Asticcacaulis excentricus CB 48: one gene and its partners. The protein of the gene in region 2 binds, or shares a complex with, the protein of the main gene of each other region. Links are inferred from orthologs where the notes say so. Each region holds a gene or a part of one and is shown on either strand. Other genes may lie near its edges. The genes, in order: accC, ASTEX_RS11640 and ASTEX_RS17165.

Region 1 (2,999 bases), on a different replicon or contig from region 2:
GCCTTGTAATCCTCACGCGGAATTTCGATGACGCCGAACTGCCGCAGATGGTCGGTGAGAAACTGACAATCGAGCAGGCGATAGCCGCCGGCACGCAGCCGCGCCACCAGATGCACCAGCGCGATTTTTGAGGCATCCGTGGCGCGCGACACCATGCTTTCGCCGAAAAACGCCCCGTTGATGGCGACGCCATAAAGCCCGCCCACCAGCCTTGTGCCGTCCCATACCTCAACGCTGTGGGCCAGACCGCGCGCGAAGAGGGCCTCGTAAAGCTCTTGAATCGAATGAGAAATCCAGGTGCTTTCGCGGTCGGCGGCGCTTTCGGCGCACAATTCGATGACCTGCCGGAAGGCCGTGTCGATCTTCACCGTGAAGGGGGTGTTGCGCACGGTGCGCGCCAGCCGCGACGGCACACGCACGCCTTCCAGCGGCAATATGCCCCGCAGCGGCGGATCGACCAGAAACAGGGTCTCATCATCGCGCGCATCCGACATCGGAAAAATGCCGGTGCGGTAGCATTGGACCAGATCGTCGAGGGTGAATTCCTGCAAAATGTTCAGCTCTCGGTCACGTCATTAGCTACCGTAGAGGCATAAGCCCTTTATAGCAGCGTCATGATCGCTACGCAGAAATTGAAAAGGACCGAAGCCAGAATAGTCCCGATTTGAGCGATGCGGCTGGCGAAACTCCGACCAGACAACCCAAGCATCTTTTTGAGACAGGGTTGCCTGTAGAGGCCAACAACCCGTTTCACCGCACTCGCACGCCAGAAGATTTATCGTCCGTCGAGAGAAATCCAAATCGTTACATCTAATTGGACCATATCCACCTGCGGGGTCGGTGTAGCCGTTTTCCCGCTCATAGGATTCGATCAGGTCGGTAAGTGGCAGGTCATCGACAACGGGCAATACCCACGAATTATGTTCGTCAGCGGTAACCAGAAATGACAACCTGCTCACCATAGCTCGATCAGCTTACGACCTTCGCCTCTTCCTGCGCCTTGATCCACTTTTCCAGCCAGTGGATATTGTAATCCCCTTTCTGGATGTCGGCTTCGTTCAGCAGGTCGAGGAACAGCGGAATCGTGGTGTCGATACCGGCCACTACAGTTTCCTGAAGGGCGCGTTTGAGGCGGGCCAGGGCTTCGGGACGGTCGCGCCCATAGACGATCAGCTTGCCGATCATCGAGTCGTAATAGGGCGGGATGGTGTAGCCGTTATAGACCGCCGAATCCATGCGCACACCGAGGCCACCGGGGGTGTGGAAGTCGGTGACCGTACCGGGTGACGGCACGAAGGTGCGGGCGTTTTCAGCGTTGATCCGCACTTCGATGGCGTGGCCTTTCAGGTCGATATCGGCCTGAGTGAAGGACAGAGGCAGGCCCGCCGCAATGCGGATCTGTTCGCGGACCAGATCGACGCCGGTGACAAATTCGGTGACCGGGTGTTCGACCTGAAGGCGGGTGTTCATCTCGATGAAGAAGAACTCGCCATCCTCGTACAGGAACTCGATGGTGCCGACGCCCAGATAGCCGATCTTGCGGATGGCTTCGACGACGATCATGCCGATCTTGTCGCGCGCTGCTGCGTCGATGACGGGCGATGGGGCTTCTTCCAGCACCTTCTGGTGGCGGCGTTGCAACGAGCAGTCGCGTTCGCCGAGGTGCACGACATTGCCGTGGCTGTCGGCGATCACCTGAATCTCGATATGGCGCGGCTTCTGGAGGTAGCGCTCCATATAGACCGTGCCGTCACCAAAGGCCGCAGCGGCTTCGGTCTGGGCGCTCATCACCTGTTCGGCCAGCACATCGGCATTGGCCGCGACCTTCATGCCGCGACCGCCGCCGCCGGCGGCGGCCTTGATGATCAGCGGGAAGCCGATGGACTTCGACGCTTCGATGGCGTCTTCGACCGTGGCCACGCCGCCGTCAGAGCCCGGAACGACGGGGATGCCGGAGTCCTTGGCGGCCTGCTTGGCGGTGATCTTGTCGCCCATCAGGCGGATGTGGTCCGGCTGAGGCCCGATGAAGGTCATGCCGTGCGCGCCGACGATTTCGGCGAAACGGGCGTTTTCCGACAGGAAACCATAGCCGGGGTGAATCGCCTGAGCGCCGGTGATTTCGGCAGCCGCGATGATGGACGGAATGTTGAGATACGACTTGGCGGCAGCGGGCGGCCCGATGCAGACGCTTTCGTCCGCCAGGTGCACGTGCATGGCGTTGGCGTCGGCGGTCGAATGCACCGCAACGGTGGCAATCCCCATCTCCTTACAGGCGCGGATGACGCGCAGGGCGATTTCGCCACGGTTGGCGATGAGGATCTTGTCGAACAGTTTGGGGGTGTCGGACATGGCGTTAGTCGATTACCACGAGGCCTTCGCCGAATTCGACGGGCTGGGCGTCGGAAACGAGAATTTCCGACACCGTGCCGTCCTTGGGCGCGGGGATCGGGTTCATGGTCTTCATGGCTTCGATGATCAGCAGGGTCTGACCGGCCTTCACCTTGTCACCGACCTTAACGAAGGTAGCAGCACCCGGCTGCGGCGACAGATAGACGGTGCCGACCATGGGCGATTTCAGCGCGTCCTTGGCGGCTTTCGGGGCTTCGGCAGCCACAGGGGCGGCGACCGGAGCCGCAGCCGCGGGAGCAGGAGCTGCCACAGGGGCGGGGGCCGCGACCTGAGCGGCGTAGGTGGCCACCGGCGCGGCGGTGAGGGTGCGCGCGACGCGGATCTTCAGTTCACCCTGCTCGACCTCGATTTCGGTCAGCTCGGTTTCCTTCAGGATGTCCGCCAGCTTGCGAATGAGGCGGGGGTCGATCGGGTCAACCGGTTTTTGCGATGACATGCGCTTACCTTAGTTAGGGGGTGGGGCCGTGCGTAAGAACGGGCCGGTGGGCTATTTTTCGATGAGGCGTAGGGCCGCCTCGATAGCCAGTTCATAGCCAATCGCCCCCATACCGGCAATAACCGCCTTGGCCGCCAGCGACACATAGGAGTGA
Region 2 (2,938 bases):
AAGTCGGTCGGTCATAATGCGCTCTTAGCACCTCTACGGATCAAGCGGTATAGCCCAGAACCAAAGTGCAACTTTCGCAGGGATCTGGATTTAATGCCGAAAGCAACGAGACAGGGTTGATGCCAGCGGGGCAAGAGGTGCACGATCAAGCCAACGTGGCTCAATTAAGAAGAATAAGATGCCAAATTTGGCTCTTTATATTGGCTCTGCAGACATAAGGGGTCAAATCTGGCACCTTAATGGGAACAACAAACCCGCGCATACAAAAGGCGTCCGTCATACTTGACGCCACGGCTCGAACTTTAATCCCATCCGAAAATCACTGATGCGCAACCCGAGAAACGTCTGACTCGCCAGGCTCTCACCCAATTACCCTCCCCCGCGGGTTAGGACCACGTCCAGCATGAGCGCCAACGCAATAACTGGGTCCAGCCCCTGGGAAACTCTGAAAACGCCTAGAACGAGCTCAAATTCAAGAAGAGGTCTCCAAGGCCATTTCCAAAGAGCGTTGCCATTGTGATGACAATAGCGACCACAACATAGGCCACCCAACGACGCCGAGCGCCATGGCTAAGGTTTAAGAGGGCCAGCTCATAATCCGAACGCGCAATTCGGCCGTTTTCCAACTCAAAACTGAGCCTAGACTTGACTTGAAAGCGCTTTATTGAATGGACCACAAATACGAGCGACATAACGAGAAAGGCGATGCCTAATTGCTCGCCTGGATCAGAAACCAATAAAAAACCGTCCACTATATGACCTCCACGACATGGTTTTTGGAGACGATGCTATCCCCATGCAATATAGAGGCCCTGAACAGGTTCAGCGGATGCAGTAAGCTGAATTAAATTTAAGCAATGTGGTGCCACTCAAAAACGAATGACCTGGGTCAATGCAGCCGCGGGCCACATGAACGCGAACGCCGCCGCTTACCGCGTTGAAAAAAGCCCGCATGGAGTGTGCAACCGGCCAGCAGCCTTTCGCCGTCACAGGCTTCTGTTCGTCACCGGCTACGCGTTGGAAGGCAGGGTCAATAACCCTGGCGGCGTTTACCATCCATCAGCATGGACATCAGAGCACCCAGAACTTCGGGAAGTTCCGCACGCGGAACAACGCGATCTACCATGCCCTTATCAACAAGATACTCGGCGCGCTGGAAGCCTTCGGGCAGCTTTTCGCGGATGGTGGTTTCGATCACACGCGGTCCGGCAAAGCAGATCAGCGCACCAGGCTCCGCCAGATGAATGTCGCCCAGCATGGCGTAAGACGCCGACACACCACCCGTCGTCGGGTCGGTGAGGACAACGATATAAGGCAGTTGCGCGGCCTTCAGTTCCTGAATAGCGAGCGTCGTGCGCGCCAATTGCATCAGGGACAGTGTCCCTTCCTGCATTCGCGCCCCACCCGAAGCCGTAATGGCAACCAGAGGCACCTTTCGCTCAGCGGCATAACGGCAGGCGGCGATAAAGGCTTCACCGGCAGCCATGCCAAGCGAGCCACCCATGAAGGTAAAATCCTGCACCAGCACCACGCAAGGAACGTCCGCCACCTTGCCATAGCCGATCTGCATGGTGTCCTTAGCGCCAGAGGCGTCACGCGCGGCCTTTAGGCGCTGCGAATAGGGTTTGCCATCAGAGAAATGCAGCGGGTCTTCCGGCACGGCCGGGGTGTCGAGGGCTTCGTATTCACCGTTGTCGAAGGTGAAGCTGAGGCGCGTCTGGGCATTGATGCGCATATGCCGGCCCGTCGGCGTCACCCAGAGTGAGGCTTCGAGATCGGGGCGGTAGATCATCTCGCCCGTGTCTGGGTCCTTGACCCAGAGGTTTTCAGGCGTTTCGCGCTTGGACACAAATTTGGAGACGCCGGGGGCGATCTTGGCGAGCCATCCACCGCTGTCGCGGCGGTCCGTGGGTCGGGCGGTATTCGTCAAAGCGCGTCTACTCTTGGCTAATTTATCGGCAATGGCCATGTAAGGTCACTAACTCCGGGGGCGCTCAAAAATCTATGCATTTTTCTGAGGTCAGCCGTGCCAAAAAAGGGTTAATGAACCCTTTCATTGACAGGCTTCCACAGTTTGAGGGCCTAGTTTCTCGCGTTACGGACAGCCTGAGCCAAAAGGCTCGCGGTTTCCAGCACTTTTGTGTTGGATGGGGAATTTTCAAGTAAAGATTTCGCTACTGCGTCTACCAGCACGGAACCGACAACGCTGCCGTCGGCGATACGGGCGACTTCGGCGGCACGCTCTGGCGTCTTGATGCCGAAGCCCACCACAACGGGCAGGTTGGCAACCTCACGCACATGGGACACGGCCTCGCGGATCCCCTCGGCGTCGGCTTCCTTTACGCCGGTGACGCCTGCCACGGAGACGTAGTAGACGAAGCCCTTCGTGCGCTTCACCAGCGTTTTCAGACGATTGTCGTCGCTCGTCGGCGTTATCAGGCGGATCAGGGCCACGTCAGCGGCATCGAGCGCATCGATCAAACGCTCGGCCTCTTCCGGCGGACAATCGACGACGATCACCCCATCAACCCCGGCTTTGGCACAGGCTTCAGCAAAGGCCGGATAGCCCATATTCTCAACGGGGTTCATATAGCCCATCAGAATGAGCGGGGTTTTGGCGTCGGATTCACGAAAGCGTGAAGCCAGCGCAAAAACGTCGGCCATACGCGTGCCATTCTTCAGCGAGCGTTCGGCGGCCAGCTGGATGATCGGGCCTTCGGCCATCGGGTCGGAAAACGGGAAGCCCAGCTCGATAATATCGGCCCCGGCCTCCACCAACCCTTTCAAAAGGTCGAAAGAGGTATCGAGGTCCGGATCGCCGGCCATGATGTAGGAGACAAAAGCCGCCCGATTCTGCGCCTTGAGTTCGGCGAAGCGGGCGTCGATACGCGCGACTGACACGGTTAGAGATTCCCCATTTGCTGACCGAGCGCCTTGG
Region 3 (3,128 bases), on a different replicon or contig from region 2:
GAAGTGATCCGACGCGGTTTCCTGCTGGGAGGGGCCGCCCTGATACTCGCCTCTCCCGCGTGGGCCCATCGCGGCCATCATACACTGAGTGTGGTGGAAATCGCCGCCGATGGCACCGTAACGGTGATCCATACCCTGTCGGCACACGACAGCGAGCCGGAACTGGTTGAGCTGGCCCCAGATGCGCAGCCCTCCGTAGACGATCCGGACGCCCTCAAGGCACTGGAAGGCCACCTGCGCGACGCCTTCACGATCAATGGTCAGAGGCTCGACTTTTTCGCCTACGAAGCCTGGGGCGACGACCTGCAATTCACCTTCAAGGGCAAGCTGGACCGCTTGCCCAAGACCGTGACCGTCGCCTATGGCCTGTTTCCGAACTCGCGCAAAACCGGCGTCGGGTTGGTCAATGTACGGATTAACGGCGTGACCAGAAGTTTGACCTTCGCCAAGGGCGATGCCCCGGAGACGGTGGGGTTCTGACTCAGAAGACGCCTATCTTTTCGGACGGGCGTTGCGACTGAAATTGATCCGTTCGTTTTACGATCAGAATGAAAAAGATGCCACTGAGAACGGATAATCCCAAGGCGATCCACAAGGGTTGTCTGAAGATGCTCTGTACATCGTCACGCACGGCGTTGCGCTGAACGCCTTCAAAAATCCGAGCGAAGATAAAGCAGATCCACCAGATCAACAAAATCGGTGATGCTTTGGGATCGTTAACGCTGTCCGCCTGACTGGCCAGCCAGATTTGCTTCATCGCACCGTAAGGCTTCCACAGACCGAGTATCGGCACAAAAAACCAGCCCACCGCCCAAGCCGGCGTAGTCTGCATGATCGTATCGTCTATGGCATCGGCGTTGCGGGCAGCCACGTAAATCCACCAAAGGCCGACAATACCTGACACCAAGGCCGCACCGTCTGCGACACCATCGACCAGCGTGTAGGAATAATCCCACCACAGGGTTACCCGGATGGGATCAAACAACCCCAATATAGCTCCGAAAACCAACCCTTTGCCAACAATGGCAAATCCCGTCAGCCAGCATGTCCAATCGGTCAGCCGGCCCAGCGGTTTAAAATCAGCGTCAATCAATCTTCCCCCCGGAAAATCTTAAACCAGCCCCGTCTGGCCGATCTTATAGAAGCGCTCGGCGCGCTGCGCCACCAGTTGATCCGGCGACAGATAATCTAGCGCCTGAAGCTCGGATTCCACCACATCGCCGACCTTTTTGATCGCCGCGTCCTTGTCGGCGTGCGCGCCGCCGGCGGGTTCTTCGATGATGCGATCGACGATACCGAGTTTGAGCAGGTCGGTGGCGGTGATCTTCATCTGATCGGCGGCGTCCTTGGCGCGCGAGCCGTCGCGCCACAGGATTGAGGCCGCGCCTTCCGGCGAAATCACAGAATAAATGGAGTGTTCAAGGATCAGCACGCGGTTGGCAGCCGCCAGCGCAATCGCCCCGCCCGACCCGCCTTCGCCGGTGACAGTGGCCACAAACGGCACTTTCAGCGTCAGGCCGCGCTCGGTCGAACGCGCAATGGCCTCGGCCTGACCGCGTTCTTCGGCCCCGATGCCCGGATAGGCGCCCGCCGTATCGACAAAGGTGATGACCGGCAGGCCATATTGTTCAGCCATGTCCATCAGGCGCACCGCCTTGCGATAGCCTTCCGGACGCGCCATGCCGAAATTGTGGCGCAGGCGCGAATTGGTGTCGCGGCCCTTTTCGTGGCCCATCACGACCACAGAGCGCCCGCGGAAACGGCCCAGACCGCCGACAATCGCCTGATCGTCGCCAAATTTTCGGTCACCGCGCAGCTCCACAAAGTCCTCGATCAGGCCATTAAGATAATCGACCAGATGCGGGCGTTCCGGGTGGCGGGCGACCATGGTCTTCTGCCACGGCTCAAGGCGGTCATAGGTTTCCCGGATCAGCACCTGAGTGCGTTCGCGCAGGGCGCGGATTTCGATGTCGAGATTAGCCCCTCCCGAAGACGACAGGGCCGACAATTCCTCGATCTTGGCTTCCAGATCGGCGATCGGACGTTCGAATTCGAGATAATGGCGCATGATCTTCCGGGACTCAGGTTCCGTTACAAACCTTGGCGTTTATCCCAAGTCGCGGCGGGGGGCAATATGTCCGAAGGGACAAGGGTTCAGGAATCGCTTACCCAGCGCGGCGTTTCGACAGCGGGTGATGCGTTTCAACCACCTCTTTCAGCCGTTCGGTCGCCACATGGGTATAGACCTGCGTGGTCGAAATGTCGGCGTGCCCCAGCAAGGTCTGCACGACGCGCAGGTCGGCTCCGCCTTCGAGCAGGTGGGTAGCAAAGGCATGGCGCAGCACGTGCGGCGACACGCGCGCCGGGTCGATTCCGGCCTCAAGCGCCGCTTCGTCCAGCAACTGCCCAACCCGGCGGCGCGTCAGATGCCCTTCGGCCCCGCGCGAGCAGAAAAGATAGGGGTTAGCCTTGTCTTTTGCGTTTAAGAACAGCGGCCGGATATCGAGATAGTCTTTAATGGCCGCGCGCGCCGACGGGTTGAGCGGCACCAGCCGCTCGGTGCCGCCCTTACCTTTGACGATCAGATAGGCCGGGTCTTTTTGCACGGCATCGAGGCGCAGGGCGACGATCTCCGACACCCGCATCCCCGACGCATAGGCGATCTCGATCAGACATTGCAGGCGGGTGGCCTGATGAGCGTCCTTGGCATCCGCAGCGGCGATCAGGGCGTCCACCTCTTGGCGGCTGAGGATTTTGGGCAGGGGCCGGCCTTTTTTGGCGGCGGCGATCTTGCGGCTGGGGTCGTTGTCGCTCAGCCCCTCGCGCACACAGAAACGATAGAACTGCCGCACAGCGGCGCGCTTGCGCTGAAGCGTCGATGAGGCCAGCCCGCGCGCATCGAGCGCCGCAAAAAACCCGGCAATATCACCTTCGTTGAGGGTCAAAAGCCCGTCGGCATCGATCCCGGCATGGTTGCGCAGATCGAGCAGGTCGTGACCATAGGCCTCACGCGTGCGCGGCGAAGCATTGCGTTCGACGCTGAGCATCTCAAAAAAAGCGGTGAGCGGATCGGGACGCATGGTGTGGCTTTCGAAACGGGTATGATTAACCCTCCTTGGCACTATCAA

Evidence for each region.
Region 1: the proteins of ASTEX_RS11640 (region 2) and accC are in contact, whole or in part, in a solved structure (PDB 8UXZ), measured with the Escherichia coli proteins. The link is inferred for Asticcacaulis excentricus CB 48 from one-to-one orthologs.
Region 3: the proteins of ASTEX_RS11640 (region 2) and ASTEX_RS17165 are in contact, whole or in part, in a solved structure (PDB 8UXZ), measured with the Escherichia coli proteins. The link is inferred for Asticcacaulis excentricus CB 48 from one-to-one orthologs.

What each region holds. Positions count from the first base shown.
Region 1 is NC_014817.1:695,537-698,535, reverse strand. What follows is about bases 151-2,994. They hold accC (acetyl-CoA carboxylase biotin carboxylase subunit), read right to left. Parts: upstream 2,332-2,994; coding sequence 970-2,331; downstream 151-969. Other genes in these bases: aroQ (type II 3-dehydroquinate dehydratase), read right to left, coding at 2,897-2,994; accB (acetyl-CoA carboxylase biotin carboxyl carrier protein), read right to left, coding at 2,354-2,845; aat (leucyl/phenylalanyl-tRNA--protein transferase), read right to left, coding at 151-551. Also shown: more of aat, read right to left, coding at 1-150; more of aroQ, read right to left, coding at 2,995-2,999. UniProt on the Escherichia coli protein: This protein is a component of the acetyl coenzyme A carboxylase complex; first, biotin carboxylase catalyzes the carboxylation of the carrier protein and then the transcarboxylase transfers the carboxyl group to form malonyl-CoA.
Region 2 is NC_014816.1:2,561,904-2,564,841, forward strand. The notes cover bases 1-2,783. They hold ASTEX_RS11640 (acetyl-CoA carboxylase carboxyltransferase subunit beta), read right to left. Parts: upstream 1,970-2,783; coding sequence 1,031-1,969; downstream 1-1,030. Other genes in these bases: ASTEX_RS11630 (bifunctional folylpolyglutamate synthase/dihydrofolate synthase), read right to left, coding at 1-15; ASTEX_RS11635 (hypothetical protein), read right to left, coding at 456-752; trpA (tryptophan synthase subunit alpha), read right to left, coding at 2,083-2,783. In the rest of the region: more of trpA, read right to left, coding at 2,784-2,901; trpB (tryptophan synthase subunit beta), read right to left, coding at 2,904-2,938.
Region 3 is NC_014817.1:1,236,824-1,239,951, reverse strand. Bases 92-3,064 are described here. They hold ASTEX_RS17165 (acetyl-CoA carboxylase carboxyltransferase subunit alpha), read right to left. Parts: upstream 2,072-3,064; coding sequence 1,112-2,071; downstream 92-1,111. Other genes in these bases: ASTEX_RS17160 (tyrosine recombinase), read right to left, coding at 2,166-3,064; ASTEX_RS19530 (DUF4328 domain-containing protein), read right to left, coding at 482-1,093; ASTEX_RS17175 (DUF6702 family protein), read left to right, coding at 92-480. Outside these bases: ASTEX_RS17180 (M1 family metallopeptidase), read left to right, coding at 1-7; more of ASTEX_RS17175, read left to right, coding at 4-91; more of ASTEX_RS17160, read right to left, coding at 3,065-3,080. UniProt on the Escherichia coli protein: Component of the acetyl coenzyme A carboxylase (ACC) complex. First, biotin carboxylase catalyzes the carboxylation of biotin on its carrier protein (BCCP) and then the CO(2) group is transferred by the carboxyltransferase to acetyl-CoA to form malonyl-CoA.